Linked DNA regions of Thiocystis violascens DSM 198. The protein of the gene in region 1 interacts with the protein of each later gene in a pairwise test. Links are inferred from orthologs where the notes say so. Each region holds a gene or a part of one and is shown in the gene's direction. Other genes may lie near its edges.

Region 1 (14,390 bases):
GATCCTTGATCGAGGCGGCGCCTTCGGAGTACGTTGTCCCGGACCTCTTCGTGCGCAAGCTGGAGGGCCGCTGGCTGGTCGAGCTGAATCCCGAATCGACGCCTAAACTGAGAGTGAACGCGGACTATGCGCGCTTGATCCGCCGCTCCGATCAGAGCGCCGACGGTACGACCCTGAAGAGCCATCTGCAGGAGGCACGCTGGTTCATCAAGAGTCTGGCGAGCCGCAACGATACCGTCCTGCGCGTGGGTTCCAAGATCGTGGAAATGCAGCAGGATTTTTTCGAGCAGGGCGACGAGGGGATGCGGCCGATGATTCTGCGCGACATTGCCGAGGCGCTCGAATTGCACGAATCCACCGTCTCCAGGGTCACCACGCAGAAATACATGCACACCCCGCGAGGCACTTTCGAGTTCAAATATTTTTTTTCCTCTCACGTCAATACCGCTTCTGGCGGCGAGTGTTCGTCCACGGCCATCCGCGCCCTGATTCGCAAACTGATCGCGGCGGAGTCCGCCAGGAAGCCACTGAGCGACGAGAAAATCGCCAAGGAGCTTGAGGGTCAGGGGATCAAGGTCGCGCGCCGGACAGTCGCCAAATACCGCGAGGCAATGGGTCTCCCACCCTCGAACGAGCGCAAACGCCTGGATTGACAGGCCGTTTGAACCTTAAGGAGTCACACGATGCAGATCAACCTGACGGGTCACCACATCGACATTACCGATGCACTCAGGGATTATGTCGAGAACAAATTCGAGCGCCTGGGGCGACATTTTGACCACGTCATCAACGCCCACGTCGTCCTCAGCGTTGAAAAACTCGCCCAAAAGGCGGAGGCGACACTCAATGTCAATGGGGGTAATGTGTTTGCCGACTCTACCCACGAAGATATGTACGCGGCGATCGATGCCCTGATCGACAAGCTTGATCGCCAGGTGCTGCGCCACAAGGAAAAGAAAAGCAGCCACCGCGGTCCTGTTGCGAAAATCGCCGAGGCGGAGGAATAGCCGCGGCCGAGCATTGAAGGCGAACGCGTTGCTTCCGTAGGCACGCACCAGGCACCTCGGGCGGCTCGTTGACTGACCGTTCGGGGTGTTTTTTATTGAGACGACGAGAGACGATCACCACCATTAGGCTCAGATCCAGCCGACAGGTCGATCGCAGGAGACCCGAATTCATGACCCTAGACAGCGATTGCGCGACCATCGCGCCGAACCCGCGAGACTGCCCGCGGAATGCGCGCGAAGACCTGGCGGCCGCCATGCGCGTCCGCGAATCCTAGGACGTTGAGCCATGTTGAGCCCAGACCTGATCAGCGAAGCCCGAATCGGGTGCGCTCTTGAGATCGCGAGCAAAAAACGCCTGCTCGAAACGCTGGCCGAACTGCTGGCAAGCGGTCATCCGCGCCTGCACACCGAGACCGTGTTCGAGCGACTGCTGGAACGCGAGCGCCTTGGCAGTACCGGACTTGGCCATGGCATCGCCTTGCCGCATGCCCGGATCAAGGAGGTCACGGAGGTGTTGGGAGCCTTCGTGCAGACGGTCCGGGGCGTGGACTATGACGCGACCGACGGCGAGCCGGTGGATCTCGCCTTTGCGCTGCTGGTGCCGGATGCCGCGAACGACGAACATCTGCGCCTCCTGGCGCATCTGGCCAGTCTGTTCAACGATCCGGCGATCCGGGCGAAACTGCGCGCGGCGGATTCGCCGGCATTGCTCCTGCAAGTGTTGAACTCGCGCTAAGCCGCCCTTGCAACGGCCGCCAGCGATGATCGATAGCCTTCAGTCCCTGATTGCGCAGACCGGATCCCAGCTCAAGCTGCATTGGCTGACGCCCGAGCCGCGCGAGCCGCGCCCCTTGCAGGGCGAGGCTCCCGAGCATTCCCGCCAGTCGCTGATCGGATCGCTGAACTGTATCCATCCCAACCGCCTGCAGATCGTGGGTCAGCAGGAACAGGCGTATCTGCATGCCCTGGGCGCGACCGCCTTCGCCGAAACCATCGAAAAACTCTTCGCCGACCGTCCCGCGGCGGTGATCTTTTCCGATGGCATCGAGCCTGGCGCGGCATTGCTCGAATATGCCGAAGGCACGCAGACGCCGCTGCTGGCTTCCACGCTCGGCGATCAGGAACTGATCAACCACCTGCGTTATTTTCTGACCCATGCGCTCGCGGAACGCAAGACGGTGCATGGTGTCTTTATCGAAGTGTTGGGCATGGGCGTGCTGCTGGTCGGCAGTCCGGCGGTCGGCAAGAGCGAACTGGCGCTGGAGTTGATCACCCGCGGTCACCGCATCGTCGCCGACGACGCGCCCCGCTTCGCGCGGATCGCCCCCGAGGTGCTCGAAGGCACCTGTCCGGAAACCCTGCGGGACTTTCTCGAAGTCCGCGGTCTGGGTATCCTCAACATCCGCGCCATGTTCGGCGAAGGCGCCGTGCTGCGCAGCAAGACGCTCAACCTGATCATCGACCTGCAACCACTGGATCACCAACAGCTCGAATGCATCGATCGACTCACCGGCAGCCTGACGGCGGCCACCATCCTGGGCGTCGCGATCCCGAAGATCGTCATGCCGGTGGCGCCGGGCCGCAACCTGGCCATTCTGGTCGAGGCGGCGGTGCGACATCAGATCCTGCGCATCCGCGGCTACGACGCGGGCGTGGATTTCATCGATCGGCAAGCCCGCGCCATCAGTATCGATCGACCCGATCCGCCAGCCGCCCGACGCTGACGTCACAGGCTCAAGCGTCGTCTTCCGTCAGCCCGACCTGAAGCGCACTCAATCATGAAACTGGTTATTCTCAGTGGACTATCCGGCTCCGGGAAAAGCGTCGCACTTCACACGCTGGAAGATCTGGGCTATTACTGTATCGACAACCTGCCGCTCTTTCTGCTGAAAGACCTCGTGCTGGGGCTGCGCAAGGCGGCGCTTGACGAGGCGTTCACGAACACGGCGGTCGGTGTCGACGCCCGGACCAATCCGGATGAACTGCGCCTGCTCCCGGAACTTGTCCGGACCGCTCAGGAGCGAGGCATCGACTGTCGCGTCATCTTTCTGGAAACGAACACCGACACTTTGATCAAGCGTTTCAGCGAGACCCGCCGCAAGCATCCGCTCACCCGGGGCGACCGTTCGCTCGGCGAGGCGATCCAGCTCGAACGCGACCTGCTGGAGCCGATCCGGAGCTGCGCCGGGATCCTCATCGACACCACCCAGACCAATGTCCACGAGTTGCGCGATCGGGTACGCGGCTGGCTGGTCGGCAGCGTCTCGCCCAAGGCGTCGATTCTGCTCCAGTCGTTCGGGTTCAAGCATGGCGTGCCGCAGGATGTGGATTTCGTGTTCGATGTGCGTTGCCTGCCCAATCCGCACTGGCAGCCCGAACTCAAACCGCTGACCGGACGCGATCCGCCGGTCGTGGCGTTTCTGGAGGCAAGCCCCGAGGTCCAGCGGATGCGCGATGACATTCAATCCTTTCTCGCGCACTGGATCCCGTCCTTCGAGACCGACGGGCGGAGTTATCTGACGATCGCCATCGGCTGTACCGGCGGTCAACATCGCTCGGTCTACATGACCGAGGCACTGCGTCGCTTCTTCGAGGGTGACGGTCACAAGGTCATCGTGAGACATCGGGAATTGCCATGAGCGTCGGACTTCTTCTGATTACGCATCGTCCGCTCGCGGGGGATCTGCTGAGTGTCGCCACCGAGATTCTGGGCAGCCGTCCGCCCGGCATCGAGGCGCTGGAGGTGATCAACGATACCCCGTGCGAAGATCTCGTCGCCGAGGGTCTGCGGCGCGCCGCGCGACTCGACCAGGGCGATGGCGTGCTGATCCTGACCGACCTCTTCGGCGCCACGCCCGCCAATGTCGCGATGGTTCTGTTGGATCGCCTGGAGCGCGCGCGGGTGCTGGCAGGCGTGAACCTGCCGATGCTGCTGCGGGCATTGAACTACGCCGCGCTGGATCTGGAGACGGTGGCCGAGAAGGCCGCGCAGGGCGCGCGCGATGGTATCCGCCTGTGCGTCGCCGCAGGCGAGCAGCGCACGATACCGGCACGCAGGATCCAGGTCACATGATTCGCAGGGAATTCGAGATCTGCAACAAACTGGGTCTGCACGCGCGCGCGGCAGCCAAGCTGGTGCAATGCGCCACGCGCTACCGCAGCCATATCGAAATCGAGCGGCGCGATCAGCGCGTCAACTGCAAAAGCATCATGGGGGTGATGATGCTGGCCGCGAGTCAGGGCACCTGGGTCACGGTCGAGGCCGTCGGCGACGACGAGGAGGACGCAATGGTGTCGATCGAGACACTCATCCGCGAGCGCTTCGGGGAGGCCGAATGACCACCGCCTTTCAGGGCATCGGAATCGCCTCGTCCTGTCCGATTGCCCTGGGGCCGGCGTTCATCGACGCGCGCGGACGCGGCGGCGCCTTCCTCACCCCCATCGCCAGCGATCAGATCGGCGCCGAGATCGCCCGACTGGATCTGGCCGTGGCCGCCGCGCGCGAGGCCTTGCAGGCGGTACGCGAACAGATCCCGCGCCACACCCCCATCAAGATCGCCGAGTTCATCGACGCCCACCTGCTGATGCTCGAAGATGCCGCCCTCATCGACGAGGTCCGGCGCATCGTGACCGATCAATTGTGCAATGCGGAGTGGGCGCTCCAGTTACAGCGCGACACCCTGATTCGGGTCTTCGACGAGATGGACGACCCCTATCTGCGCACCCGGCGCGACGATATCGAGCATGTGGTCCGTCAGATTCAGTCCTTCCTGCGCGGCGAAGCGCCCGCGCTCAACCCCGGAATCAAGGATCTCGACGGCTGCGTGGTGGTGGCGCACGATCTCATGCCCGCCGACGCCATCCTGCTGCGCCACCGCGGCGCGGCGGCCTTCGTCACCGAAGCCGGCGGTCCCATGTCGCATACCGCCATCCTGGCGCGCAGCCTCGGGGTTCCCGCGGTTATGGGCGTCCACGAGATCACCCGTTATCTGCGTCAGAATGAATTTCTGGTGGTCGACGGCGAGACCGGAACCGTGCTCGCCGATGCCGACGAACGCACCCGGGAGTATTTCCGCCAGCGCCTGCGCGCGTTCGAGGCGCGCCAGCGTCGGTTGCGCGAATTGGTCAGCCGACCCACTCTGACACGCAATGGGGTCGCCATCGATCTGCTGGCCAATCTGGAATTGCCCGAGGACGTGCGCACGGCCAAGGCCAACGGCGCCGCTGGCGTCGGTCTGTACCGCACCGAATTTCTCTACATGAACCGCGACGACCTCCCGGACGAGGAGGAGCATTTGGCCAACTATGCCGAGATGATCGCGGGACTCGATGGCATCCCCATCACCATCCGCACCCTGGATCTCGGCGTCGAGAAAGGCTGCGAGGCGTTCGTCCGATGCGGCTCCAATGCCTGCAATCCGGCACTCGGTTTGCGCGCGATTCGACTCTGTCTCAAGGAACCGGAGCTGTTCCGACCGCAATTGCGCGCGATTCTGCGCGCCTCCGCGCTCGGCCCAGTCCGCCTGATGCTGCCGCTCGTGACCAATGTGCATGAAGTGGATACCGTGCTGGCGCTCATTGTGCAGCTCAAGCATCAGCTCGACCGCGAGGGACTGCGCTACGATCCCGCCCTGCCGGTCGGGGCCATGATCGAGGTGCCCGCCGCCGCGCTGGCGGCCCGCGCCATCGCCCACCGGATGGACTTTCTCTCCATCGGCACCAATGACCTGATCCAGTACACGCTCGCCATCGACCGTCTGGACGACGCCGTCAACTATCTGTTCGACCCCACCCATCCCGCCATCCTGCGGCTGATCCGCATGACCATCGAGGCCGGGCGCGCGCTGAACATTCCGGTCAGCATGTGCGGCGAGATGGCCGGCGACCCGCGCTTCACGCGCCTGCTGCTGGGGCTTGGGCTGCGGGAGTTCAGCATGCAGCCGGGGGCGCTGCTCGACATCAAGGAAATCGTGCTTGACGCCGATTCGCGGGAACTTCAGCGGCGCACCGCCCAACTGTTCGATCTGCTCGACGAGACGGATCCCAGCCACCTGTTGGAAGCCTTGAATCAGGCTTGAGTCCGGACCGACAAGCCCCCCATGAGCGTCTCCGTCCCCAGCCATCCCGACCGCCCGCGTCTCGACGCCCTGCGCCAAGTGCTTGAGCAGGGCGCCATGCGTCAGGCCGCGCGCATGCTCAATGCCCTGCAACCCGCCGAAATCGCGTATCTGCTCGAATCCCTGCCGCCTCAGGAACGCGAACTGGTCTGGAATCTGGTGGAGGCCGAGTCCGATGGCGAGGTGCTGGCCTATCTGCATGACGATGTCCGCGAACACCTGATCCGGCTGATGGATACCGGCGAACTGATCGCCGCGATGGGCAATCTGGACACCGACGACCTGGCCGACCTGATCCGGGATCTGCCTGTGGCCATCACGCGCGAGGTCGTCAAATCGCTCGACCAACAGCGCCGCGAGCGACTTGAGCAGGCCCTGTCATTTCCGGAAGACAGCGCCGGCGGCCTGATGAACACCGACACGGTGACGGTACGCCCCGAGATGACCCTGGAAGTCGTGATGCGCTATCTGCGTCGGCTCAAGGGCGGCCTGCCGGACATCACGGACAACCTCATCGTGGTCAATCGCCGGGGATCCTACCTGGGCGTGCTCTCTCTGACCGATCTGCTGACCCACGACCCGGAGGATTCGGTTGCCGAGGCCATGCGGCTGGACGTGCAGGCCATTCCCGCGACCTGGAGCGCCCACGAGGTCGCGACTCGTTTCGAGCAGCACGATCTGGTCACCGCGCCGGTGGTGGACGACGAGGGACGCCTGCTCGGGCGTATCACGGTCGACGATGTGATGGACGTGATCCGCAAGGAAGCCGAACATCAGTTTCTCGGTCAGGCCGGTCTTTCGGAGACCGAGGACATGTTCGCCCCGGTCCTGCTCAGCGCGCGCCGGCGCGCGCTCTGGCTCGGCGTCAACCTGCTGACCGCCTTTCTCGCCGCCTGGGTCATCGGCCGCTTCGAGGCGACGATTCAGCAGGTGGTGGCGCTGGCCGTCCTCATGCCCGTGGTCGCCAGCATGGGCGGGATCGCCGGCACCCAAACGCTTACGCTCGCCATCCGCGGCTTGGCCGTGGGCCATCTCACGTCCAGGAACGCCCGCTGGCTGTTCCGCAAGGAGATGGCGGTCGCGGCGCTCAACAGCATCGTCTGGGCCGTGGTGGTGGCGCTGATCGCCTGGCTCTGGTTCCACGACACCCGGATCGCGCTGGTCATCGGCGCGGCCATCAGCATCAACCTGCTCGCCGCCGCCTTCGCGGGCGCGCTGTTGCCGCTCTTGCTGGAACGCCTCGGCATCGATCCGGCCCTGGCCGGCGGGGTGATTCTCACCACCGTGACGGATGTGGTGGGCTTTCTGGCGTTTCTGGGATTGGCGACGGTCTTTTTGCTTTAACTTTCGGAAGGTCAGACGAATGGCGCGAGCCACGGTCTTATTCATCATTCTGCTTCTCGTCGGAACATCAACCACGTTTGCCGATGCCGAAGAGCGACCACTCTGGGAGATCGGGTTTGGCGGCGGGGTCATCCAGATTCCGGATTATCGCGGCTCCAGCGAATCGGGCGTCTATCCCTACCCCTTCGTCATGCCCATTTACCGTGGTCGCTCTTTCCAGGCCGACGAGGAAGGCATTAAGGGCGTTCTCGGCGAATCCAATCGTCTGCGTCTGGATGTCAGCTTCTATGGCAATGTGCCGGTCAACGGCGATAACGACGCTCGCGCGGGCATGGAGACCCTGGATCCGCTCCTGGAAATCGGCCCGATGCTCCGCTATAAGGCGTGGACAGCGTCGCGCCACCGCCAATCGCTGATCCTCGACGCGCCGCTGCGAGTGGCGCTGTCGCTTGGCGATGGAGTGGATGTGGTGGGGTATGCGCTGACGCCGAGGGCGTCGTACCGCAGACAGATCGATCTGTGCGACAGGCCGTGGAAGTGGTCCATCAGTGGCGAACTGCTTTGGGGGTCACGGGATCTGCATCGCTATTACTATCAGGTCGATCCCGTCGACGCGACGGCGTGGCGGCCGGCCTACGATGCCGGGGCGGGATTTGGCGGCTCCCGACTGCGTACCAGTCTGTACCGGCGCGATCGCAACCGGCTGATCAGCCTCTATGCGGTTTACGATCATCTCGGCGGAGCGGTCTTCGAGGACAGTCCGCTGGTCGAGCGGCAGGGGGGCTTGACACTTGGCTTCGTCGTGATCTGGTTCCCCTTCCAATCCAACGACGTGGTGAAGGTCAATCAATGGGAATGGACGACCGAATAACGCATCGATCAGACGCCGAAAAGGTGACAGACGACGGCGTTCTGGCGGAGATCGCCTATGGGACGCGCCATGTCCGCGACCCTGCCGATCCACGCCGGATCGTCATCGGTACGCCACCCATTGCCGGCGCGCCGGCGCGCGATGTCTGGCCGCTTGCCGAACCCACCACGGCGGGCTGGTTCGACGACATCGGTTATGTGGTCGGCGAGGGCTTTCTGTTCGCGCATCTGCTGGTGCCCGAACCCGCCGGGGCGGATCTGACGTGCCTGACCCGGCAGGCCTACACCCGCCTGCTCGCCTTTGTGCGCGCCAGTCGCTGCCCCCATCCGCTGCGCGTCTGGAACTATCTGTCGCGCATCAACGAAGACGATGGCGGTATCGAACGCTATCAGTCTTTCTGCCGGGGACGCGCCATGGCGTTTGCCGAGGCGGCCATTCCGGACTCTCGCTGTCCGGCGGCCACCGCCATCGGTTGCGACGCGCCGGGCCTCTCGATCCATCTGCTCGCCGGCAGCCAGGCCGGGACGCCGATCGAAAACCCCCGCCAGATCAGCGCCTATCGTTATCCCCCGAACCATGGTCCGCGCCCGCCGTCGTTCGCCCGCGCCATGCTCTATGCCGGGCCGGAACGCTCCCGTGAGCTGGCGATTTCAGGCACCGCCAGCATCGTCGGCCATGTCACCATGCACCCCGGCCATCTGCCGCGCCAACTGCGCGAGACCCTGCGTAATCTCGCCGCCGTGATCGACAATGTCCCCGGCGATTCCGCGACGCTCCGGCGTCATCTTCGCTGGCTCAAGGTCTATCTGCGCGATCCCGAGCGGGCGCGGGAAGTGGACGCCGTGCTGCGCGTCTGGGCCGGCGGGCATGTCCCGATCCTCTATCTGCGCGGGGCGATCTGTCGTCGTGCGCTGGAGATCGAGATCGAGGGCCATTGCGCGCCGGCCTGACCGGATCGCGCCGATCCACGCCACGACCATTCCCGTTTCAATCCAGACCAAACCGAGCGAAGACTCATGGATCATCCGACAGACCGCCCCCCCCTCTCGCCACACCCGGTACTTGCCAACCACTACGGCACGGCTGAAGAACGTGTGGGCTATATCCGGCGCCTGTTCGATCGCACGGCGGCGGACTACGACCGTATCAATGACTGGATGAGCCTGAACCGGGGCGAGTCATATCGACGGGAGGCGATGATTCGGGCCGGCGTCCAGCCGGGCCAGTCGGTGCTCGACTGCGCCTGCGGTACTGGCGTCATGGCCGCGCAGGCACAAGCGTTAGTCGGAGATGCCGGCCAAGTCATCGCGCTTGACCCAAGCCTGCCGATGCTCGCCATCGCAAAAGCGCGTGGCGTCCGGTTGCGGATGGCCGGAATCGCCGAACAGTTGGCGCTGCCGGATCGGAGCCTGGATGTCATCGCCATGGGTTATGCATTGCGCCATGTCGCCGATCTGGGCGTGACCTTTGCCGAGTTTGCGCGCGTGCTGCGACCGGGCGGGCGGTTGCTCATTCTGGAGATGGTTCCGCCCACCTCGCGCATCGGCTATGGGTTGACCCGGTTTTACCTGAAATCGCTAGTGCCGACGCTCGCGTCCTGGGTTGGGCGCAGTCCCGACGCCCGCCAACTGATGCGGTATTACTGGGATACCGTGGATCGCTGCGTGGCGCCCGAAATCGTCATCGAGGCCCTGCGCGAAGCCGGATTTCAGGGTGTCACTCGCTCGGTACAGTTCGCCCTGCTAACCGAGTACACCGCCTCCCGACCGGACGCATGAACCGCCATCGGGGCGCGGTTGCCCCATGTCCACGAGCAAGCCATAATCGCCTTCGACAAAACCCTGCCTGGCAGGGTTGAGAGAGGGGACGGTATGGAAGAACAAGCGATAGCCTCGCAGACGAAGCCTTCGGTGGACGAACTGGAGAGGCTGATCATCCAGTCGCTGCGACTGGAAGAGACGGGCATTACCGCGATCGATCCGGACAGCGCCCTGTTCGGCGACGGACTGGGACTGGATTCGATCGACGCGCTGGAACTCGCGCTGGTCATCAGCAAAGAGTACGGGGTGACCATCAGCTCCGAGCAGCCGGACATTCAGCGGATCTTTTCCTCGCTCAATCATCTGACGGCCTATCTTCAGGATCAGCGAGCCGTTTGATCCTCATGCTCGCCCCCCTGCTGTTCGTCTTGGCGATTGCCTACCCGCTCGTGAGTCATCTCGGCGTCGTGTTCGATGTACCGGCCCTGCCCATACTGTGGCTGGGCCTGGTGTTGGCGGGCGGTTTACTGGCCGGTTCCCGCTCGCCCCTGGTGTTCGCGCTCGCGCTGCTGTGTCTGACCGCGGCGCTCTTCGGTTCCACGCAAGACACCGCCGACTGGCTGCCGCGAGTCCCTCCCGTGGCGATCTGTTTCAGCTTGGCCTGGATTTTCGGTCGTACCCTGCTGCCGGATCATACCCCGTTGATCTCACGCATCGGCGAGCGCATGCGCGGCAGGTTACCTGAGCGGGTGGCCCAATATGGTCGGCGTCTCACCCTCGTCTGGACGCTCTTCCTCGGTCTGCTGGGGCTGGAAAGCCTGTTGCTGGGGCTGTATGCCTCGCCGTTCTGGTGGTCGCTGTTCACCAACCTCATCAATTATGTCCTGATCGCGCTGCTGTTCGTGCTGGAGTATCCGATTCGCCGCCGGGTGCTGCGCGATCTGGAACTCACCTCTTTCATCGATTCGCTGCGCGGATCGCTACGCTTCCATTCGCGCTGACCGACCGTGAGCGATCCCGTGACGACGCCGCGCGAGCCACTGCCACTGTTGCCCAGCGATCAAACCGACCGTCCGCTCTTTTTGATCGGAGCGGGGGCGACGGCGCGCGTCATTACTAGCGGAACCTTTTTGGCCCGCGCCCTGGCCTTGAGCCGGACGCTGCCGGAAGCGCCGTATCTGATCAATCTCTGCAACGACCGTTATCGGTTCGCGCTGAGTTTCGCCGCCGCCTTGATGCGCGGCACCGTCAGCCTGTTCCCGCCGAATCGGCTGGTCGAAACCGCCCACGAGATCGCGCGCGACTATCCCGGCGCGATCTGCCTCGGCGACGCGCCCCTGGACGGACTGCGGCTTCCGCTCATGCGCGTCGAGGAACCGCTCGGGGCGCTGTCCGCCAATCCGCCGATGCCGTTGATCGCGGCGGAGCGGGAGGCATTCATCATCTTCACCTCCGGCAGTACCGGTCGCCCGCAACCGCATCCGAAAGTCTGGGGCGATCTCGTCGGTTGCGCCCGCGTGGCGGGACGGCGTTTCGGTTTCCGCCCGGACAGCGGCATCGTCGCGACCGTGGTGCCCCAGCACATGTACGGCCTGGAACTGTCGATCATGGTGCCCTTTGTGATCGGCGCCCAAGTCGTCGCGGCGCGTCCCTTCTTTCCCGCCGACATTCGCGCCGCGCTGGCCGATCTGCCGGCACCGCGCATCCTGGTGACAACCCCGGTGCATCTCGCCGCCTGCGTCGAGTCCGGTCTGACCTGGCCCGCCCTGGAGATGGTCATTTCGGCGACCGCGCCGCTGCCAGGCTCGCTGGCGGAGCAAGTCGAAACCCGTCTGTCCACGCGGGTTCGCGAAATCTACGGCAGTACCGAGACCGGTTCGATCGCCAGCCGCGAGACCTGTCGCGATCCGGTCTGGCGCTGGTACGACAGTGTGCGGCCCTCGCGGGATGGCGCGCGAGTGAGCGTGACCGCCGATTTTCTGCCTGGGCCGGTGCCGCTCGCCGACGTGCTGGAATTTGAGGCCGATGGCGGTTTTCGGCTGGTCGGACGCGCGTCCGAGATGATCAAGGTCGCGGGCAAGCGCGCCTCGCTGGCCGATCTGAATCGAAAGCTGAACGCCATCGACGGGGTGCGGGACGGCGTTTTTGTCGCCCTGGAAGCGGGCCGGGACCAGATCGGGCGACTGGCCGTCGTCGTGGTGGCGCCCTGTCTGGATCGTGGGGCGATCATCGCCGGTTTGGCGGGTCACCTCGATCCGGTCTTTTATCCGCGCCAGATCGTGTTCGTCGATGCGTTGCCGCGCAACGAAACCGGCAAACTACCAAGACAGGATCTGCTGCGCCTACTGCGGACGCAGACGAATGACGCCGATGACCCAAACTGACCCCAGGATTGAGCGCATCGATATCCCGTTGCACCATCCAGTGTTCGAGGGCCATTTCCCCGGTCATCCCATCATGCCGGGATCGCTGCTGCTCGATCTCGTGCTCACCGCCTGGAATGGCCCCATCGCCGCAGTGCCGAACCTGAAGTTTCAGCGGCCGGTGTTGCCCGGAGAGACCCTGAGCCTGTGCTTCACCCCTGCCGCCAATGGGTTGACGGTGCGTTTCAGTTGTCTGCGCGATGAGGTACCTGTGTGCTCCGGGCTGCTGCGGCTGCCGGATGCCTTATCTTCGGAATTTGACGGCCCATGAGCGACTGGTCCTCCCAGCGCGAGCGCAGCACCCGCTCGGCAGTGCGTCTGATCCTCTGGATCGCGCTGCATCTGGGGCGCGCGCCGGCGCGTACGTTACTCTATCCGATCACAGCCTATTTTCTGCTCAAGGCCAGACCCCAGCGTCGTGCCTCGCGACGCTTTCTGACTCGGGTGCTGGGGCGCCCCGCGCGGATGACCGAGGTCGCTCGCCACATTCATTGCTTTGCCGCGACCATTCTCGATCGGGTCTATCTGCTCGCCGGGCGCCGCGAACTGCTCGACATCCATCTGCACCAACCGGAGCTAGTCACCGACCGGGTCGCCGCCGGTCAGGGATTCCTGCTGCTCGGATCCCATCTGGGCAGCTTCGAGCTGCTGCGCGCGCTCGCCATCGAAGAGGCGCGCATGCCGCTCAAGATCCTGATGTATCCGGCTCATAACCCGGTCATCACCGAGCTGCTACATGCCTTGAATCCGACGATCGCCGGGTCGGTGATCTCGCTTGATTCGCCGAAACCGCTGTTGGCGGTCAAGGAAAGTCTCGATGCGGGGTATGCCGTCGGGTTGCTGGGCGACCGTCGGATGCCCGACGAGCCAGCCGTGATCTGCGACTTTCTCGGTCGTCGGGCGTCCTTTCCGAGCGGCCCGCTGAGCCTGGCCGCGCTGACCGGGGTGCCGGTGATTTTGCCCTTCGGCATCTATCGTGGCGGCAACCGCTACGATGTCTATTTCGAGCGTTTCGCGGAACGGGTGGAACTGGATCGGCATGATCGGGCACGACGCGAGTCACAGCTTCAGGACTGGGTGCGGCGTTACGCCGACCGGCTCGCGCACCACGCCCGCGCGGCCCCCTTCAACTGGTTTAATTTTTATGATTTCTGGGAGGATGAGGATGCCGTTTCGCAAGCCTGACCGCCTCTTCTCCAGCGCCGTGACAGAGTGTCAGGATTCGGCCAGAACCGACACCCGATGTCTGAAAACTCCGCTCGCCTGCGGAAAGAGAGGTTGGAGGATAACGCGGAGTCAACAGATCGGGGGCGTTTTGACACCCTTCCCGATTTTCCTGTACCTGATCGTCTTCTCGATCCAATCCGTCGCCAGTCCTAGTCAACCCGTCGACGCACAGGCGTTGCTGAACCTGCTCGGGCGCGTCGAGCGGGTGGAGGTCGCCTACCAGGAGACCGTCGAGTCGGATCTGATCGACGTCCCGCTCGGCACCCAGGGGCGTCTGGTCTATCAGGCTCCGGAACGCATCCATCGCCTCAGCGACCGGGGCGACGGATTCGAACTCGACGGCGAGCGGATGCGCCTGATCTCCGACGGGCGCGTCGTCCATGAATTGACGATTTCCGACATCAAGCCGCTGGAGGCCATGATCGGCGCGCTACGCGCAACCTTCGCCGGCGATTTCGCGACGCTGAAGGCAAATTACCGACTGGATTATCAGTCCGACAGGGAACACTGGATCCTGGATCTTGGCAGCGAAGGTCAGGCGTTTGCGGGCCTGTTCGAGCGCATGCGGATCGTCGGTCATGGCGCGACCATCGAGACCATCGACATCCTGGAATCGAACGGTGACCGGCGTCAATTGCGCA
Region 2 (14,880 bases), 2.4 Mb from region 1 along the record:
CACGGTTGCGCCAGATGGGGAGGTGCCCGATGAGCTGGTTGCACATCGTTAGCGCCGTCGTCGCGGTGGCGCTGCTCGTCTACTTGATCGCCGCCCTGCTCAGGCCGGAAGATTTCGCATGACGCCGCATGCCTGGATGCTTCTTGGGCTTTACCTGCTCGTGCTCCTGCTCGCGGCCAAGCCGCTGGGCAGCTACATCGCGGCGGTGATGGAGGGGCGCCCGATCCTGGCGCTGCGGCTCGGCGGCGGTCTCGAATCGCTGCTGTATCGCCTGTGCGGGGTGCGCCAGAACAAGGAAATGGGTTGGCTGCACTACGCGCTGGCCATCCTGCTGTTCAACCTGCTCGGTGCGCTGGCCGTCTATGCCCTGCAACGGCTGCAAGTCTGGCTGCCGCTCAATCCCCAGCAACTCGCCAACGTCAGCCCGGATTCGGCCTTCAACACCGCCATCAGCTTCGCCACCAATACCAACTGGCAGGGCTATGCGGGCGAATCGACCATGGGCCATCTCACCCAGATGCTGGGTCTCGCGGTGCAGAACTTCCTCTCGGCCGCCACCGGCATCGCGGTCGCCGTGGCCCTGATGCGCGGTTTCGCCCGGCATTCGGCCAGCACCATCGGCAATGCCTGGGTCGATCTGACCCGCGTCACACTCTATCTGCTGCTGCCGATCGCGCTGGTCTACGCCGTCTTTCTGGTCAGTCAGGGGACGATTCAGACGCTCGACGGCTACCAGGAGGTGACGACGCTGGAGTCCGGTCCCGCCACGGCGGCGCCACAAACACAGACCCTGCCGACGGGTCCAGTCGCCTCGCAGGAGGCGATCAAGATGCTCGGCACCAACGGTGGCGGCTTCTTCAACGCCAACTCGGCGCACCCCTACGAGAACCCGACGCCCCTGACCAATATCATCCAGATGCTCTCGATCTTCCTGATCCCGGCGGCGCTCTGTCTTACCTTTGGGCGGATCGTCGGCGATGTCCGTCAGGGCTGGGCGGTGCTGGCGGCCATGACGGTGCTCTTCGTCGTCATGGCGGTGGTGGCGATGAGCGTCGAGCAGCAGTCCAACCCACTGTTGACCAGCCTGGGTATCGACGGCTCGGCGGGCAATCTGGAAGGCAAGGAGACGCGCTTCGGCAGCGCCGAATCGGGCCTCTTTGCGACCATTACCACGCTCGCCTCCTGCGGGGCGGTCAATGCCATGCATGATTCATTCATGCCACTGGGCGGCTTCGTGACCCTCTGGAACATGATGCTCGGCGAGGTCGTCTTCGGCGGCGTTGGCACCGGGCTCTATGGCATGCTGGTGTTCGCGGTCATGGCCGTGTTTCTGGCCGGACTCATGATCGGGCGCACCCCGGAATATCTGGGCAAGAAGATCGAGGCCCACGACATCAAGATGGTCTCGCTCGCCATCCTGGTGACGCCGCTGCTGGTCCTGACCGGCACCGCGCTGGCCGTGACGCTGCCCGCCGGGGTGGCCGGGGTCGCCAATCCCGGCGCACATGGCTTCGCGGAGATCCTCTACGCCTTCACCTCGGCGGCCAACAATAACGGCAGCGCCTTCGCCGGACTCTCGGCCAACACGCCCTTCTACAACGTCCTGCTGGGCATCGCCATGTGGTTCGGACGTTTCATTGTGATCGTGTCGGTTCTGGCGCTGGCCGGGAACCTCGCGGCCAAGAAGCGCATCGCCGCCAATGCCGGCACCATGCCGACCCATGGTCCGCTGTTCGTGATGCTGCTGATCGGCACCGTGGTGCTGGTCGGCGCACTCAACTATGTCCCGGCGCTTGCACTCGGGCCGGTGGTCGAGCAACTCATGCTCCAGTCGGCGCATTGATTTAAGGAGAGACACGTGGCCCGTAAGACACTATCCATGTTCGATCCGGCCCTGCTGTGGCCGGCCGTTCTCGATGCCTTCCGCAAGCTGAACCCGGCGGCGCAGTGGCGCAATCCGGTGATGTTCGTGGTCTATGCCGGCTGCCTCCTGACCACCGCGCTTTGGGTGCAGGCGCTCACCGGGACCGGCGAGGCCCCGGCCGGATACATCCTCGCCGTCACCCTCTGGCTGTGGTTCACGGTGCTCTTCGCCAACTTCGCCGAGGCGCTGGCCGAAGGTCGCAGCAAGGCGCAGGCCGCCTCGCTGCGCGGCTTGAAGCGCGAGACAATGGCCAAAAAGCTCAAGTCAGCCGACGCGAACGCCGACTGGTCGTCGGTCCCCGCCACCGAACTGCGCAAGGGTGATCTGGTGCTGGTACAGGCGAACGACACCATCCCCGCCGACGGCGAGGTCATCGAAGGCGTCGCCTCGGTCGATGAGTCCGCGATCACGGGCGAGTCCGCGCCGGTCATTCGCGAGGCCGGGGGCGATTTCTCGGCGGTGACGGGCGGGACGCGCGTGCTGTCCGACTGGCTGCTGGTGCGGGTGACGGTCAATCCCGGTGAGACCTTCGTTGATCGCATGATCGCGATGGTCGAGAACGCCAGGCGCAGGAAGACCCCGAACGAGATCGCGCTGACCATCCTGCTGGTCGCGCTCACCATCATCTTCCTGGTGGTCACGGTGACCCTGCTGCCCTTTTCGATCTTCGGCGTTCAGGCCGCCGGGGCGGGCACGCCGGTAGCCCTGACGACACTCATCGCACTCCTGGTCTGTCTGATCCCGACGACGATTGCCGGTCTGCTCTCGGCCATCGGCGTGGCCGGCATGAGCCGGATGATGCAGGCCAATGTCATCGCCACCTCCGGGCGCGCGGTCGAGGCCGCTGGTGATGTCGATGTGCTGCTGCTGGACAAGACCGGCACCATCACCCTGGGCAATCGTCAGGCCGCCGCCTTCCTGCCCGCCGAGGGCGTGCCCGAGCGGGATCTGGCAAGCGCGGCCCAACTGGCCTCGCTCGCCGATGAGACGCCGGAGGGCCGCAGCATCATGGTGCTGGCGAAACAGCGATTCGGCCTGCGCGAGCGCGACATCCAGGCGCTGAACGCGCAGTTCATCCACTTCTCCGCCCACACCCGCATGAGCGGGGTCGATCTGCCGGGCAGTCAGATCCGCAAGGGCGCCGTCGATGCCATCCGCGCGCACATCGAGACGCTCGGCGGACGTTTTCCGCCGGGGGTGCTCCGCGCCGTCGAGGAGGTCGCCCGCCGTGGCAGCACGCCGCTGGTGGTCGCGGACGGCAGCCGCGTGCTGGGTGTCGTCGAGCTGAAGGACATCGTCAAGGGCGGGATCAAGGAACGTTTCGCCGAGCTGCGCCGCATGGGCATCCGCACCATCATGATCACCGGCGATAACCCGCTCACCGCCGCCGCCATCGCCGCCGAGGCGGGGGTCGATGACTTCCTCGCCGAGGCCACGCCGGAGGCCAAGCTGGCCCTGATCCGCCAGCATCAGGCCGAGGGCCGGCTGGTCGCCATGACCGGCGACGGCACCAACGACGCCCCGGCGCTCGCTCAGGCCGATGTCGCGGTCGCCATGAACACGGGGACTCAGGCCGCGAAGGAGGCCGGCAACATGGTCGATCTCGATTCCAATCCGACCAAGCTGATCGAGGTCGTCGAGACCGGCAAGCAGATGCTGATGACGCGCGGCGCATTGACCACCTTCAGCGTCTCGAACGACATCGCCAAATATTTCGCCATCATCCCGGCGGCCTTCGTGACCACTTACCCGCAACTGGGCGCGCTCAACGTCATGGGGCTCGCCAGCCCGACCTCGGCGATCCTCTCGGCGGTCATCTTCAACGCGCTCATCATCATCGTCCTGATCCCGCTGGCGCTGAAGGGCGTGACCTACCAGCCGATGGGCGCCGCCGTGCTGCTGCGCCGCAATCTGGCGATCTATGGTCTGGGCGGTCTGATCGCGCCCTTCATCGGCATCAAGCTGATCGACCTGACCATCGCCGCCACCGGACTTGCCTGAGAGGACACCATCATGACCGCACTCATCCGCCCCGCCGTGAGCCTTTTTCTGCTGCTGACCGCCCTGACCGGCGTTCTCTATCCGCTCGCGGTGACGGGCATTGCCCAGGTGCTGTTCCCCGCCGCCGCATCTGGCAGCCTGATCGTCCGCGACGGCAAACCGGTCGGCTCGGCCCTGATCGGCCAGTCATTCACCGATCCCAAGTATTTCTGGGGCCGGCCTTCCGCCACCTCGGGTCAGCCCTACAACGGCGCGGCCTCGGGCGGCTCCAATCTGGGACCGCTGAATCCGGCGCTGGTGGAGGCCGTGAAGGAACGCATCGCCGCACTCCAGGCGGCGGACCCGGACAACCAGCGGCCGATTCCGGGCGATCTGGTGACGGCCTCCGGCAGCGGGCTCGATCCGCACATCAGCCCGGCCGCTGCGGCCTATCAGGTGGGGCGTGTCGCCCGCGCGCGGCGGATGGAGGTCGAACGGGTTGCCATACTCGTCGCCAGGAACACGGAAGGTCGGCAGTTCGGATTCTTGGGGGAGCCGAGGGTCAACGTCTTCGCGCTCAATCTGGCGCTTGATACCGAGGGGCTGTCATTACGTCAGGGTGGTGCGGAGTAGTGGCTTTAACCACTTGTTAAGCGATGCTTGAGAAGCACGGGAAAGTACGCTAACTGGCCGAGTGTGCGACAGGATGTCGGCGCCGAGCAAATTGCTGGACGATCTCTGGTGGCGCTGGCATCAAATGCGCCTCGATGGTATCGGCGGAAAGATCGGCACCGCATGCCCACTCAAGAAAATAGCCTCCGTTGTGAACAGCCGTGAATTCATCATGATCCTGGAGGGCCGCGAAGACCTCCCCTGACAGATAAGGCTTGATATCAAAGAGACCCATAGCGCCGTCTTCAGACGCGACGAGAAGAATATGATTTTCCAAAGGTATGACTTCAGCGATTCTCATTGATCGAGTCCTCTGATCGGAAAAGGCTTTTTACCGTTGACAGCAAGTTCCCAATCGGCGATTAGCTCATCTTCGTGAATTGCGATCCAGGCGACGACCATCTTGTCTTTGTGAGGTTTCAGTGGGTAGCGTGCCATCAGAAATCGTTGCGCACATTCGTCCAGTCTTCGAATTCGCTATCATCGCCAGCGTGAAGTCGTGCTCGAATTCGCTTGGTGTTCTCACGCTCTGCTTCGGATAAGGGTTCCTCATCCTCAAACAGTACGTAGCGATCGGAAGGTAAATGCTTGAGAAACGCGATCAGATAAGTGCGCTCGTCGATTTCAAGAGTCACGGTCTTCATGTCAGCTCCAAATGGCTCTCTCAAGCCTTGATTCGCGCTGAGTGTAGCGTTGCTTTAACTGATTATTAGGCGGTTCTGATGTTGTGATGTTGGGGTTCACTCTCGTTCACCCCAATCTACCGCCCTCAAGCGATTTTCATCTTCGGGTCGGCCTAATTCTACTTTGTTAGCTTGACATAAGCTTATGATTTTCAAATATTATTTTCAGGGAAAATTTTATTTGGAAATGGCAGATCATGGCTAACGCGATTGGTAGCGAAACCGATGCGATGTTAAAAAACATGGTTGGTAACCTCTCCGCTCATCTGGAGGATTATCACGAATTTTTTCAAAACGAAACAGCTGATGGTCATGAACTGAGTCGAGCTTACATCATGGGTCTTCTCAAAACTGAAGCCGGAAAACGGAATCTCGAACGCATCAACGAAGAAATTGATGTGTCCGGTGGTGATGGTTATCAACGGATCCAACAGTTCATCACAGATTCACCGTGGTCGGCGGGAAACCTCATCGGTGCGATCGCCCAAGACACCTCAAGTCTGTATGCGAATCAGCCGAATTATCGCGGTCGGGATGTCGGCTACATCATTGATGAGTCAGCGCATCTCAAGAAAGGCAAGTATTCCGTTGGCGTCGCGCGGCAATATGCCGGTGTCATTGGTAAGGTTGAGAATTGCCAGGTGGGCGTTTATGCCAGCTTAGTTTGGGAATCACAGAGCACGTTAATTAATGAGCGGTTGTTCCTTCCAACGTCCTGGACCGCTGATTTAAAGCGATGTGACCAAGCGGGTATTCCTGAAGAGGCACGTCAGTTTAAAACGAAGATCGAACTCGCACTGGAGATGATTCAATCCGATCTGGCGGCGGGCGTAGACATTGGTTGGGTGGGCGGTGATGGCCTGTACGGACACGGGTTAGAGCTTGGTGTTTCTTTAGATAACATAGGGTTAAATTTTCTGCTTGATGTTCATTGCGATCAGATGATCTATCCCCTCAAACCCATTCTATCGGTTCCGGAATCCGCTGGGCGAGGACGAAAGCCAACCAAACTTCAAGCTGATCGCGACCCCACGCAAGTGAGATGGTATGCCGACCATCTTTATCCTTTCCAATGGCGCACGATGGCCGTTCGCAATGGGGCCAAAGGGCCGATCACGCTGTCCGTTCATACCGCTCCCGTGTGGGTTTGGGATGGCAAGTCGGAGCGCGTGACCGAGCGGGTATTGGTCATCAGCCGAAATCACGCGGACAACAAGATCAAATACTCACTCAGTAATGTCGATTATCGGAGCACCCCGATCGAAAGGCTGGCTTACATGCAAGCACAGCGCTATTGGGTTGAACGGGCATTTCAAGAAGCCAAAAGCGAATTAGGAATGTCAGATTATCAAGTCAGAAAATGGAATGCCTGGCACCACCATATGGCGCTGGTGATGTTGTCGCTGTCCTTTATTGTTAAAGAGCGTCTTTTGCACAAAACCGATTATCCATTGGTGAGTTGCCGTGATCTTCGGCTTCTCATCATCGCTTTACTACTCAACGATCCGGATGCGGTCGAAAAAAGAATCCAGCAAATGCGGGTCAGGCATGAGCAAAGGCGCAAGGATATCGAGCGTTATTACAAGCTGACCGCGACGGGATAGTCAATGCGTTTGAATTAAAGTAACAAAGTAGAACTAAAAATAAATCTACCCTCCTTTTCTCCCGTGCAACACTTTGTCATGATTAAAGCTCGCCATCTTCTCTAAGTTTTTTAACGTCATTTGATATGGTTTTTTGAGAGTACAGAGTCTTCTCGGCGATTTCTGTTTGAGTTAAGCCTTGGTTAATCATTTTCTTAACTGTTTTTCTACGAGCTTCAGGCTTCTGCTTTTCGATATGCTGGGTAGAAGTGTGTGTGTAGCCTTCCATTTGTGTTTGGGTTTGAATTACTCGGGCTTTCCCATCACTAGAATCAGCCTTAACTGTTATGCTTCCATTGCTTGACTGATTAATTTCATAGTTTCTGACTGTGCCCTGCTCAATGCCGGTAGCAAGAGCGCGGAGAGTATTGGCAATATTTACCTTGGATTGAATTACAAGAGGATGTTCTTCTGACATGTGGTTGCTCCGATTGTGTGAATGTGAGAGCACAATATCAGAAGAAACCGAAAATGACTAGTAATTTTTCGGTTACTAGAACTTGTTGACTTACGATAGCGCTGAGGGACATAACTTTAAGCACTAGGCAGAATCGGTTCTCTCTCCGAACAAACCCCGATCAGAAGCCAGACATCACTCTCCCGCCTGACTCGGCTTATTGTCTCGCCCGATACCGAACGCCGTCAACCAACTGAAATACAAAGCGAAATACAACGCCCAACCCTCATCATTCAAACCATCCCCCTGGCTTTGCGCTCAAGCCCAAGAGGAACCCCACATGTCCGATGGTCGCCCCGATCCCGATGCGCTTCTGGAGCGCATCAAAGAAGATGAGCAGCGCGCCGCGCGCGGTCGGCTCAAGGTCTTCTTCGGCGCCTCGGCGGGGGTCGGCAAGACCTACGCCATGCTGTCCGCCGCGCGGGCGCAGGCGGAGCAGGGGGTCGATCTCGTCGTCGGGGTCATCGAGACCCATGGCCGTCGGGAGACCGAGGCGCTGTTGACGGGGCTGGAACGGCTGCCGCTCAAGGAGTTGGAGTACCGGGGGCGGGTGCTGCGGGAGTTCGATCTTGATGGCGCCCTGGCGCGCCATCCGTCGCTGATTCTGATCGACGAGCTGGCGCATTCCAATCTGACCGGCTCGCGTCATCCCAAACGCTGGCAGGATGTCGAGGAACTGCTGTCGGCCGGGATCGACGTCTATTCGACGGTCAATGTCCAGCACCTGGAGACACTCAACGACGTGGTGGGCGGTATCACCGGCATCCGCGTCTGGGAGACGGTGCCGGATCATGTCTTCGATGCCGCCGACGAGGTGGTGCTGGTCGATCTGGCGCCGGATGAGCTGTTGCAGCGGTTGAAGGAGGGCAAGGTCTATCTGCCCCATCAGGCCGAGCGGGCGATCCAGAATTTCTTCCGCAAGGGCAACCTGATCGCGCTGCGCGAGCTGGCGCTGCGCCGCACCGCCGACCGGGTCGATCGTCAGATGCTGGACTATCGACGCGATCAATCCGTGGCGCCGGTGTGGCAGACCCGCGAATCGGTCCTGGCCTGCATCGGTCCCGGCGAGAGCGCCGAGCGCATCATTCGCCGCGCCGCCCGGATCGCCGCGCGCGACGACGTGCCCTGGCATGCGCTCTACGTCGAAACGCCCTCATTGCAGCGTCGCTCGCGGGCGCAGCGTCAGTGCATCCTGAAACGGCTCAAGCTCGCCCAGGAGCTGGGGGCGGAGACGGCGACCCTGTCCGGCGGCGACCCGGTCGAGGTGGTGATCGGCTATGCGCGCAGCCACAACCTGTTCCGAATCCTGCTCGGACGCGATCATCCGCGTCGCTGGCGGCCCTGGTACCGTTCATTCGCTGACCGGATCGGCGGACAGGCGCCGGAACTGGAGGTGATGCTGGTCGCCCATGACGAGGCGCGCCCGCCGTCGCCCGATCAGGACCGGACGGACGAGTCCTGGCTGGAGCGGCTGAAGGCGCCCTGGCGGTCCTATGCGATGAGCCTGCTCATCTGCGCCACGGCGGCGGTCGCGACGGCTCCGCTGCACTCGATGTTCGATCTGGCCAATATCGCCATGCTCTTTCTGCTGGCGGTCGTGGTCGTCGCGGCGCGTTACGGACTTGGACCTTCGGTCATGGCGTCCTTTCTCAATGTCGCCGCCTTCGATTTTCTCCATGTGTCGCCGCGCTTCTCCTTTTCGATCAGCGATATTCAGTACCTGCTCACCTTCGTCGTCATGCTGGGTGTGGGGCTGGTGATCGCGCAGCTCACCACGGGCATGAAGTATCAGGCGCGGGTGGCGAGCCGCCGCGAACGCCGGGCGCGCGCACTCTACGAGCTGTCGCGCGACCTCTCCGGGGCGCTGTTGCCGGAACAGATTGCCCAGATCGGTCAGCGCTTCGCCGAGTCGGAGTTCGGTGCCCGCTCGGTCATCATGCTGGCCAATGACAGCGAACGGTTCAGCGCGCTGGTCCTGCCCGCGCCGGGCGAATTGCCGGTCGATGTCGGCATTGGCAAATGGGCCTTCGATCATGGCGCCGAGGCGGGCTGCGGCACGGATACCCTGCCGGGCAGCCCGCTCCTCTATCTCCCGCTCCAGGCGCCGATGCGGGTGCGTGGCGTGCTGGCGCTGGAGCCGCGCGATCCGCGCCAGATCATGGTTCCCGAGCAACGACGTCTGCTCGATACCTTCGCGCGGCTCATCGCGATCGCGCTGGAGCGGGTTCACTACGTGGAGGTCGCCCAGACCACGACTTTACAGATGGAATCCGAGCGTCTGCGCAATGCCTTCCTCGCGGCGATCTCGCACGACCTGCGCACCCCGCTCACCGCGCTGGTGGGTCTGGCCGATGCGCTCGCGATGACCCGACCGCCGCCGACCGCCGAGCAGGCCGAACTTGCCGCCGCGATGCGCGAAGAGGCGCTGCGGATGAGTTCGCTGGTCAACAATCTCCTCGACATGGCGCGGTTGCAGTCCGGTTCAGTCAGACTCAATCGACAGTGGCAGCCACTCGAAGAGGTGGTGGGCAGCGCCCTCGGGGCGGTTCATTCGATCATCGCCGGCCATCGGGTGCGTGTCGATCTACCGGGGGATCTTCCGCTGCTTGAGTTCGACGCCGTCCTGATAGAGCGAGTGCTCGTGAATCTCCTGGAAAACGCCGCCAAATACACGCCGCCAGGCAGCCGGATCGGCATCGGCGCCGCGCCAGCGACGCCGGATCGGATCGAGATCTGGGTCGAGGACAACGGCCCTGGATTGCCGGTCGGAAAAGAAGAGGCGGTCTTTCAGACGTTCGAGCGCGGCCAGACAGCGGGCGCGACGCCGGGGATTGGCCTGGGGTTGGCGCTGTGCCGGGCGATCATGGAAGCCCATGGCGGCACCATCCGCGCCGAGCGGCGCCCCGCTGGCGGCGCTCGTTTCGTTTTTTCCCTGCCGCGCGGCACTCCTCCCGTCGTCGAGACAGCCGATGAGGCGTCGCCGGTCGAGGCGTCTCCGAGATGAGCGAACCGGTTCCCGCCATCCTCATCATCGAGGACGAGCCCAAAATCCGCCGCTTCATGCGTCTGGCGCTGGAGCGGGAAGGCTGTCTGCGGGGTCCAAGCGCGACTGGACCATCTTGCCGTTTTATGAAGAGGATCGATATTTTTAATAGACGAACAATCGATCATTTCGATGGTCGACGAATGGCGAAATAGCCCCGTTAGCCGCCTCTGTGGCGTCCGCCCTAAAACATCCTTAATAAACATTATTTTTTAATTAATTACAGTTATTTATGACAAACCTTGCCGTCCTGTCGGCCGGGTTTGTCGGGTGCTGTCGCGGGAGAGTTCCAAGGTTGCCCCAAGCCACGATGCGCGACCGCGATATGGTCTTCATCGGCCGTGCGAATATTTCAGGGATATTGCATGTCCGCGCGAGTTGGGGGTACAGTATTTTGACGCGATGCAGCAATTGCAAGCCGCGCTGATTTTCTAAGTAAATTCCCGACCGAGGTCCACCATCATGCCGAGCGATGTTCCCGCGCCGGAGGATCCGACGGACCCGTTCCAACCGGAGCTGGTGGAGGGTCTGGCGCGCGTCGTCGCGGTGGAAGGTAAGCTGGCCTGGCTTGAACCCGAACAAACCACCTCTTGCGGCGGCTGCGCGGCATCCGGGCTGTGCGGAGCCAAGGGCATCGGCACGGCCGCGAGTCGGCTGGAAATGCGCCGCTTCCCGCTCGTCAATGAGGCAAGCCTCGCCGTCGGCGATCGAGTAGTCGTCGGAGTCGATGCGCGCGCGCTGCTCAAGGCATCGGGAACCGCCTATGCGCTCCCGCTGGTCATCATGCTAGGCGCTGGGGGGATGGCGCAGTGGATCGCCGGAAGCGATGGGATCACCATGGCGACGATGTTGACGGGACTGGGCGTCGGCCTGATCGCCGCGCGCTGGGGCGCGGGTTGGCTTGGTGCCCGTGGCCAGCTCGCCCCGCGCTTTCTCCGCCGCGCCAGTGACGGCGAAACCTGTCGAATCGATTAAACCGCGTCCGGCAGGGTCCGCATCCTTTGTGGATTGGATCGACATCGCAGGAATCCAGGCACGTCGGCGCTGACGCAGTTTAAGTTTTTTTAATTTTTATCATTTAAACCGCGTGTGACTGATCGTCGTTGGTGGCTAGCAAAACTTGGGGTCACTTAAAACAATGCCTGTCGCGCTGGACGCGGTTTAACGGGGTTCGGAACATGCAGGAATACATTCTTCTCATGGTCGGCGCGGCGCTGGTCAACAACGTGATCCTGGCCCGTTTCCTGGGTCTCTGCTCCTTTATGGGCGTGACGACCCGGATCGATACCGCCATCGGCATGGGGTTGGCGACGACCTTCGTCATCACCGTCTCCTCGATGGCCAACTGGGGGGTCGAACAGTATCTGCTGGAGCCCTATGGCCTAGGCTATCTGCGTACCGTCACCTTCATCCTGGTGATCGCGAGCGCCGTGCAGTTCACCGAGATGACGGTGCGCAAGGTCTCGCCGCCGTTGTTTCAGATGCTGGGCATCTATCTGCCGCTCATCACCACCAACTGCGCCGTGCTGGGTGTCGCGCTACTACTGGTCGAGGGCAAGATGACGTTTATCGCGGCGACCCTGTTCGCCTTCGCCTCCTCGCTCGGCTACAGCCTGGTCATGGTCATCTTCGCCGGGCTGCGCGAACGCCTAGCCCTGGCCGAGGTGCCGCGTCTGTTCGCCGGTCCACCGATCGGATTCATCGTCGCCAGCCTCCTCGCGCTGGCATTCCTGGGTTTTTCTGGCATTAGCACGACCTGAGGGCTGAAGCAATGTTGACGGCGGTTGGAAGTTTGACGGCGATGGGCGTTGCCCTGGGTGGCATGCTGGGTGTCGCGGCGCGTTTGCTCGCCGTCGAGGAAAACCCGCTGGAGCTTGAGCTTCAGGCGTTGTTGCCGGGCTCGCAGTGCGGGCAATGCGGCTTCGTGGGCTGTGCCCAGGCGGCGGCGGCGCTGGCCAGGGGCGAGGCGGCGGTCACCCTCTGCCCGCCGGGCGGCAAGGCCGTCGCGGAACAATTGGCCAAGCGCTTGGGCGTGACGGTCGATCTGGCCGATCACGCGCCGCGAGTGCCCGTGTATGCGGTCATTGATGAGGAACTCTGTATCGGTTGTACCCGTTGCGTCAAGGAGTGTTCGGTCGACGGCATTATCGGTGCCAGCAAGCTGATGCACACGATCGTCGCCGAGGTCTGTCACGGTTGCTCCAAGTGCGCCCAAGTCTGCCCCACCGATGCGATTCGCATGGTCGAGATCCCGCTCACCCTCGCCGCCTGGCATTGGCCGAAGCCCGCCTCGCCCCATAAGCACTAAGGTTCTTCTCCCCGCACATCTTCTCGGCGGGGGGATTTCGAGCGCCCGCGGCGCGATTTTCACGGTGTCCCTGGAGCCGTCGATCACATGAAGCTTTTCCCGATCCGTGGTGGTATCCATCCCGAATACCGCAAGGAGTTGAGCGGCGAGCGCGCCATCGAGGCGCTGCCGCTGCCGAACCGACTCTACATCCCATTGCAACAGCACATCGGCGCGCCCGCCGAGATCCTGGTGTCCGAAGGCGACCTGGTCAAAAAGGGCCAGGTCATCGCGCGCCGTCAGGGACCAATCTCCGCGCATCATCATGCCTCCACCTCCGGACGCGTGGTCGCGGTGACCGAGATCCCCGCCCCGCATCCGTCGGGCCTGCCCCAGCCGACCATCGTCATCGAGCCCGATGGCCGGGATGAGTGGGCGGCGCTGCCCGAGCCCATCGCCGATCCCTTCGCCGTCGCCCCCGAGGTCATCGAGGAGCGTGTCGCCGAGTCCGGCATCGTTGGCATGGGTGGCGCGACCTTCCCGGCGGCGGTCAAGCTGCACCTGGGCATCCAGTACCGCATCGACACCCTGCTGATCAATGGCGCCGAGTGCGAGCCCTATCTGACCTGCGACGACCGGTTGATGCGCGAGCACGCCGAGGCGATCGTCGATGGTGCCCGCATCATGGCTCACACCTTGGGCGCACCCAGGATCGTCGTCGGCATCGAAGAGAACAAGCCGCAGGCCTTGGCGGCCATCACGGTCGCGGCCAGCGCCTTTCCGAACATCGAGGTCGCCGCCCTGCCCGTGAAGTACCCGATGGGTTCCGAGCGTCATCTGACGCTGGCGATCACCGGACTGGAGACCCCGGCACGCAAACTGACGGCGGATCTGGGCGTCGTGGTGCATAACGTCGCCACCGCGCGTGCCGTCCATCAGGCCGTGCGTCTGGGTCGTCCGCTGATCGCCCGCGTGGTGACAGTGAGCGGCGAGGCGATACGCGAACCCAAGAATATCGAAGCGCCCATCGGCGCGCGGGTGTCCGACCTGATCGATTTCTGCGGCGGCTTCGCGCAGCGCCCGGAACGGATCATTCAGGGCGGCCCGATGATGGGCACGCCGCTGCCCAATCTGGAGGTGCCGGTGGTCAAGGGCACCTCGGGCATCCTGGCGCTCACCGCGACCGAAATCAACGAGCGCCCCGCCGATCCCTGCATCCGCTGCGGCGCCTGCGTCAACATCTGCGCCTGCGGTCTGACGCCGGTCGAACTCGCCGCGCACATCCGCCATGACGATCTGGAGGGCGCGGCGAAGCTCGGACTCTCGGACTGCGTCTCCTGCGGCAGTTGTTCCTGGGTGTGTCCCTCACATATTCCGCTGGTCCATTATTTTAATTACGCCAAGGGCGCCCTGAACGCACAGGATCGCGAGCAGCGCAAAACCGAGCGGACGAAAACGCTGGTCGAGGCCAACGCGGCGCGTCAGGAGCGACTCGCCGCCCAGCGCGCGGCCGCCCGCAAGCCCAAGGCCGCACCCGCCGCCAACGAGGTCCAGCCATGATTGGCGGGGAGACCACGAAAAGCGGGCCATTCGCCCATAGCACGAACACGGTCCAGCAGACCATGTTCACGGTGATTCTGGCCCTGTCGCCCGCCACGCTCTTCAATCTTTATCTGTTCGGCTGGCCGTCGATCCTGCTGTTCGGCGTCACCATCGGCGCCTGCGTGGTGACCGAGGCGATCTGTCTGGCGCTCGCCGGGCGGCCGGTGACGCGCACCCTGACGGACGGCTCGGCTATTCTCACCGGCTGGCTGCTGGCCATGACCCTGCCGCCCTGGGCGCCCTGGTGGATCGGCGTGCTCGGCGCCGTCTTCGCCATCCCGCTGGCCAAGCAGGCGTTCGGCGGATTGGGTCAGAACCTGTTCAACCCCGCGATGGTCGCGCGCGTCGCGCTGCTGGTGTCTTTTCCGGTCGTCATGACCGCCTGGATCGCGCCCCATCCGCTGTTCTCGGCCAGCGCGCCCGGTCTGGCCGATTCCATCGCCATCACCTTTGGCGGACAGGTGCCGGACGGCGTGACCGCCGCCACCGCGCTTGGCTATGTCAAGACTGAACTGTCACGGGGGATTCCGGTCTTCCAGTCGCTCGTCGAGTACGGCCGCGGCACGAATCTGACCTATACCCCGGATCT

What was found.
Region 2: the proteins of THIVI_RS10815 (region 1) and kdpD interact in binary tests that used the Escherichia coli proteins (3 or more experiments, as listed by UniProt). The link is inferred for Thiocystis violascens DSM 198 from one-to-one orthologs.

Annotation. Positions count from the first base shown.
Region 1 is NC_018012.1:2,439,298-2,453,687, forward strand. What follows is about bases 223-3,018. They hold THIVI_RS10815 (PTS sugar transporter subunit IIA), read left to right. Parts: upstream 223-1,293; coding sequence 1,294-1,743; downstream 1,744-3,018. Other genes in these bases: THIVI_RS10805 (RNA polymerase factor sigma-54), read left to right, coding at 223-653; hpf (ribosome hibernation-promoting factor, HPF/YfiA family), read left to right, coding at 684-1,007; hprK (HPr(Ser) kinase/phosphatase), read left to right, coding at 1,769-2,731; rapZ (RNase adapter RapZ), read left to right, coding at 2,786-3,018. In the rest of the region: more of THIVI_RS10805, read left to right, coding at 1-222; more of rapZ, read left to right, coding at 3,019-3,646; THIVI_RS10830 (PTS sugar transporter subunit IIA), read left to right, coding at 3,643-4,080; THIVI_RS10835 (HPr family phosphocarrier protein), read left to right, coding at 4,077-4,346; ptsP (phosphoenolpyruvate--protein phosphotransferase), read left to right, coding at 4,343-6,085; mgtE (magnesium transporter), read left to right, coding at 6,107-7,468; THIVI_RS10850 (MipA/OmpV family protein), read left to right, coding at 7,488-8,339; THIVI_RS10855 (chorismate transformation FkbO/Hyg5 family protein), read left to right, coding at 8,363-9,289; THIVI_RS10860 (class I SAM-dependent methyltransferase), read left to right, coding at 9,356-10,117; THIVI_RS10865 (phosphopantetheine-binding protein), read left to right, coding at 10,211-10,498; THIVI_RS10870 (COG4648 family protein), read left to right, coding at 10,504-11,100; THIVI_RS10875 (AMP-binding protein), read left to right, coding at 11,107-12,483; THIVI_RS10880 (3-hydroxyacyl-ACP dehydratase FabZ family protein), read left to right, coding at 12,470-12,793; THIVI_RS10885 (lysophospholipid acyltransferase family protein), read left to right, coding at 12,790-13,707; THIVI_RS10890 (LolA-related protein), read left to right, coding at 13,838-14,390. UniProt on the Escherichia coli protein: Seems to have a role in regulating nitrogen assimilation.
Region 2 is NC_018012.1:78,247-93,126, reverse strand. What follows is about bases 7,278-10,563. They hold kdpD (two-component system sensor histidine kinase KdpD), read left to right. Parts: upstream 7,278-7,639; coding sequence 7,640-10,363; downstream 10,364-10,563. Other genes in these bases: THIVI_RS00385 (response regulator), read left to right, coding at 10,360-10,557; THIVI_RS24350 (hypothetical protein), read right to left, coding at 7,278-7,320. Also shown: kdpF (K(+)-transporting ATPase subunit F), read left to right, coding at 30-122; potassium-transporting ATPase subunit KdpA, read left to right, coding at 119-1,843; potassium-transporting ATPase subunit KdpB, read left to right, coding at 1,859-3,925; potassium-transporting ATPase subunit KdpC, read left to right, coding at 3,938-4,537; THIVI_RS00405 (DUF2442 domain-containing protein), read right to left, coding at 4,587-4,877; THIVI_RS24195 (DUF4160 domain-containing protein), read right to left, coding at 4,874-5,014; THIVI_RS00400 (hypothetical protein), read right to left, coding at 5,014-5,220; THIVI_RS22400 (IS701 family transposase), read left to right, coding at 5,457-6,863; more of THIVI_RS24350, read right to left, coding at 6,946-7,277; THIVI_RS00380 (SoxR reducing system RseC family protein), read left to right, coding at 10,865-11,377; electron transport complex subunit RsxA, read left to right, coding at 11,581-12,162; THIVI_RS00370 (RnfABCDGE type electron transport complex subunit B), read left to right, coding at 12,174-12,710; electron transport complex subunit RsxC, read left to right, coding at 12,798-14,249; THIVI_RS00360 (RnfABCDGE type electron transport complex subunit D), read left to right, coding at 14,246-14,880. UniProt on the Escherichia coli protein: Member of the two-component regulatory system KdpD/KdpE involved in the regulation of the kdp operon. KdpD may function as a membrane-associated protein kinase that phosphorylates KdpE in response to environmental signals.